DNA from 2 places in the Pseudoalteromonas sp. NCIMB 1079 genome. Region 2 is predicted to be linked to the other one. Evidence: predicted binding sites of a transcription regulator. Region 2 holds the regulator's gene; the other holds the start of a gene.
What was found. The regulator NrdR, encoded in region 2, represses ribonucleotide reductase genes. The targets are predictions, from matches to a motif close to AAACACNANATNTNGTGTTT.
Positions count from the first base shown of each region.

Region 1: a site for NrdR is predicted at 1,093-1,112, ahead of nrdA (class 1a ribonucleoside-diphosphate reductase subunit alpha). Genes of this name have one in related genera too.

Region 1 covers NZ_JBEWZA010000001.1:2,019,844-2,022,310, reverse strand. The annotation lists gene ubiG (bifunctional 2-polyprenyl-6-hydroxyphenol methylase/3-demethylubiquinol 3-O-methyltransferase UbiG) at 1-143, shown strand, start outside; gene ABX891_RS09350 (HAD family hydrolase) at 143-823, shown strand; gene nrdA (class 1a ribonucleoside-diphosphate reductase subunit alpha) at 1,232-2,467, shown strand, end outside.
Region 2 covers NZ_JBEWZA010000001.1:1,177,334-1,179,800, reverse strand. The annotation lists gene ribD (bifunctional diaminohydroxyphosphoribosylaminopyrimidine deaminase/5-amino-6-(5-phosphoribosylamino)uracil reductase RibD) at 1-1,030, opposite strand, end outside; gene nrdR (transcriptional regulator NrdR) at 1,197-1,646, opposite strand; gene glyA (serine hydroxymethyltransferase) at 1,922-2,467, opposite strand, start outside.

The DNA of each region.
Region 1 (2,467 bases), 840 kb from region 2:
CGCAGCTCATTGCATGGGCAGAGCAAGCGGGTTTAAAAGTTCGTGCAAGTACAGGCCTTTCTTATAATCCACTATCAAAGCAATATACGCTCAATAGTGACGTTAGCGTAAATTACATACTGTACTTTGAGAAGTTAGCTTAATGGCTAACTCTCAAGCCCCCCTCCCCCTTATTGAGTACGATGCATTTTTATTTGATTTAGACGGCACTCTACTCGACACCGCTGATGATTTAGGTGCCGCTTTAAACGCAGTGCTTATTAGCAATAAAATAGAGCCAGTTAGTAGTGATGTATACCGCCCTGCGGCATCTAACGGCGCAGGCGCATTATTAGAGGCTGGTTTTAAAGAGTTATGGGACACACAACCTCAAAGCGAACTTATCAAGCAATTAGTCGACGAATACGCTGCAAACATAGCAAATCACACACGTTGCTTCAGCGGAGTTGAATCGTTACTTATTGCCCTTGATCAGAAAAAGATCAAATGGGGGATCATGACTAACAAACCGGGGTTTTTAACCGATCCTTTAGTGGCAACTATGCCCGCATTAAAAAATGCCAGTGTAGTAATAAGTGGCGACACCTTAGCAGAGGCCAAACCGTCACCTCTCCCATTACTACATTGTGCAAAATTAATGGGAGTTAAGCCTAACCGCTGTTTGTACATTGGTGATGCACAGCGAGACATACAAGCAGGCAAAGCCGCAGGTATGCGCACAGCAACGGCACTTTGGGGCTACATACCAAGTATTGATGAAGCCAACAGCTGGAATGCTGATTTTAACTGGCAAAGCCCAATTGATGGTTTTAACCATATATAGTGCCATGTTAATTAATAAACACTATATATTGTGATTGTGTTAGTTTTTACACAAAGCTTGCTGATAAAAAAAGCAGTCAAAATTTATTTTTAAAATGCGTAAATTTAGCAGATCATTAGTTGATTTTTGCATATTTCAACTTAAATGATTGTTCGAAGGTGAGTGTCTACTAACACAAATACGTTATCCCGAAGTTATCCACAAATAGGGGCAATTATGTCCCTTGCAAAACAACTCAGACCACACTATCTTGTGATCTCTAAATTGAACAACACCAGATATTGTGGCCAAATGTTATTCAATTAAATTCGCAAATATGGCGAAACTTATAATAAATGAGTATATACCTTGCCTCGGCGAGGTATAAAGCATTGGTCAAAATACATAATTCCCAAGGAATACAGGCAAATGAACCAACAGTTATCTGTAAGCAAACGTGACGGGCGTAAAGAGCCTCTTGATCTGGATAAGATCCATCGCGTTATTGAGTGGGCCGCCGAAGGTTTAAACAACGTTTCGGTTTCGCAAGTTGAATTAAAGTCGCACATTCAGTTTTACGACGGTATTCGTACTAAAGACATTCACGAAACCATCATCAAAGCAGCAGCGGATCAGATTTCAAAAGAATCGCCTGATTACCAATACTTAGCTGCACGTTTAGCTGTATTCCATTTACGTAAAAAAGCGTACGGTCAATTTGAGCCACCACGTTTATTTGACCACGTAACAAAAATGGTTGGCGATAAACGCTATGATGCTCATTTACTAGTAGATTACACAGAGCAAGAGTTAGATGAGCTTGATGCATACCTTGATCATTCTCGCGATCTTAACTTTAGCTACGCTGCTGTAAAGCAACTTGAAGGTAAGTATCTCGTTCAAAACCGTGTATCGGGTGAAATATACGAAAGTGCACAGTTTTTATATATTTTAGTTGCGGCAAGCTTATTTTCAGATTACCCACGTGAAACACGTACTGATTACATTAAACGTTTTTACGATGCAGTATCTTTATTTAAAATATCTCTACCAACGCCAATTATGTCGGGTGTACGTACGCCTACTCGCCAATTTAGCTCGTGTGTATTAATTGAATGTGGCGACAGCCTTGATTCAATCAATGCAACGTCGTCAGCTATTGTTAAATACGTTTCACAACGTGCGGGAATTGGTATTAATGCAGGTAGAATACGTGCGCTAGGTAGCCATATTCGTAACGGCGAAGCGTATCACACAGGTTGTATCCCTTTTTATAAGCACTTTCAAACAGCGGTTAAAAGTTGTTCACAAGGTGGTGTACGTGGCGGCGCAGCAACATTATTCTACCCGCTTTGGCATTTAGAAGTAGAGAACCTACTTGTACTTAAAAATAACCGTGGTGTAGATGACAACCGCGTTCGCCACCTAGATTACGGCGTACAGTTTAATAAATTAATGTACTCTCGTTTAATTAAAGATGATTACATTACATTATTTAGCCCATCAGATGTGCCTGGCCTTTATGATGCATTTTTTGAAGACCAAGCTGAGTTTGACGCACTTTACGTTAAATACGAACAAGACGAGTCTATTCGTAAAAAACGCATTAAAGCCATTGAGCTTTTCTCTATGTTTGCGCAAGAGCGTGCAAGTACTGGTCGTATT
Region 2 (2,467 bases):
CAGGAAAGTTAACTAAACTTTTTGCATCATGGCCCATTAGTTTAGGCGCTAAATAAAAAACAAACTCGTCAACTAAATTGAGCTCTGTCATTTTACCAGCAAGTGTTGCACCAGCTTCAAGCCAAACATTATTAAACTGCAGTTGCCCAAGTTTTTTTAAAACGGCTTGTAAATCAACTTTACCGTTACTTTCACTAACTTCAATATGCTTTACAAAATGCGGCCATTGCAATGATTTATCAACCTTAGTCGTAAATATTATTACATCACTTTGGATTTCAAATAAAGCAAGGTCAGGTGTTAAACGGTTTTGAGAGTCAATTATAACACGCACAGGCTGGCGAAGCGGCAAATCTGTAGGTAGTGTGCACGGTAACTCACTTAATCGCACATTAAGTTTAGCATCGTCTACTAGCACAGTATCGGCACCGGTTAAAATAGCACAGCTTTGCGCTCGGTATAATTGCACGTCTTGTCGAGCAGCAGGACTTGTGATCCACTTACTTTGCCCATTTTTAAGGGCTGTTTTACCATCTATGCTTGCTGCCATTTTACAGGTCACATAAGGTAAGCCTTGCTCCATACGCTTAAAAAAGCCAACGTTAAGTGCGCGAGCTTGTGATTCGAGTAACCCGTAAGCAACGTCAATACCCGCGTCGCTCAGTATTTTAAGGCCTTTGCCAGCAACTTGTGGATTTGTATCAACCATAGCAGCAATTACTTTTACCACACCGGCAGCTTTTAAGCCTTCGGCGCACGGTGGCGTACGGCCATAATGACTACACGGTTCAAGCGTTACATAAGCCGTTGCACCTTGTGCATTTTTTCCAGCGACAGCCAGTGCATTTACTTCAGCATGGCCTTGACCTGCTAATTGATGAAAACCCTCGCCAATTATTTGATTATTTTTAACTAAGACACAGCCAACATTAGGGTTAGGTGTGGTAGTAAACCGACCTTTTTTGGCAAGTTCTATGGCGCGTGCCATATACATTTCATCATGTTCAGTAAAAGTAATTTGGTTAAGCATTTATTATACCAATTGCGTTAAATAAGTGGTCCATTATAGCGCTAAGAAAATAGCGCAATAACAAGGCGAAAATTATGACATATAGTTGTTCTATATGAATAATTTTTAACGCAGTGAGTGCGCTATTTAATGCGATAGAATGATCATATTTTTAATAAAATTGGTATTACTCCCCTAAACGGGCAATTTCTTCGCCAAATTCGCGTATATCTTCAAACGATCGATAAACAGAGGCAAATCTTACGTACGCTACTTTATCGAGCTTTTTGAGGGCTTCCATAATGCACTCACCCACCAAATGGCTTGAAATTTCTCGTTCGCCTGTAGCACGCAACTGCGATTTTATTATATTCACCACTTCATCTACTTGCTCTGTGCTCACTGGACGTTTTTCGAGTGCGCGATTTAAGCCATTTAATAATTTATCTTCGTTAAATGGTTCGCGGCTGCCGTCTTGTTTAATAACACGAGGCATAACCAGTTCAGCGCCTTCAAATGTAGTAAAGCGCTCATGGCAGTCGTTGCACTCACGGCGCCTGCGAACTTGATGGCCTCCACCAACAAGGCGTGAGTCAATAACTTTAGTATCTTTTGCGGTACAAAATGGACAATGCATAGCTCGGTACTTCCGTTTTAAAACAAAAAAGACCGCTAAATAGCGGTCTTTTATCTTAGCAAAAATTAAGGTCTGTTGCTCTTTCAGGATTTAAATTTGTTTTATCTAGAGCCAATTTAATTGCACTGTGCGATTTATAATCGAATAAACTGAGTCAAAACCCAGCCACAAAGCAAAAACTACTTTTAGAGCCACTTCAAAAACAGCGCAAATTTAATCTCAAAAGATAAACAGCTCCCTAACTGTTGTGCTGTTAATTACTGTTGCTTATGCAATTAAGCGTAAACAGGTAATTTTGCACAAATTGCTTTTACTTTTTCTTTAACTTGCGCCTGTACAGATTCATCAGTGATGTTATCTAGTACGTCACAAATCCAGCCAGCAAGCTCTTTTGATTCTTCTTCTTTGAAACCACGACGAGTGATTGCAGGAGAACCAATACGCAAACCAGATGTTACAAACGGAGAACGTGGATCGTTTGGCACTGAGTTTTTGTTAACTGTGATGTTAGCGTTACCAAGGGCTGCATCTGCATCTTTACCAGTGATATCTTTATCGATTAAATCGAGTAGGAATAAGTGGTTTTCAGTTTTATCAGATACGATTTTGTAGCCGCGCTCTTGCATTACAGCAACCATTGCTTTTGCGTTTTTAACAACTTGTGTTTGGTATACTTTAAATTCTGGTTGAAGCGCTTCTTTAAATGCCACGGCTTTTGCTGCAATAACATGACATAAAGGACCACCTTGGCCACCAGGGAAAACTGCGCTGTTAAGCTTTTTATAGATTGCTTCGTCGCCACATGCAGAGATAATTAAACC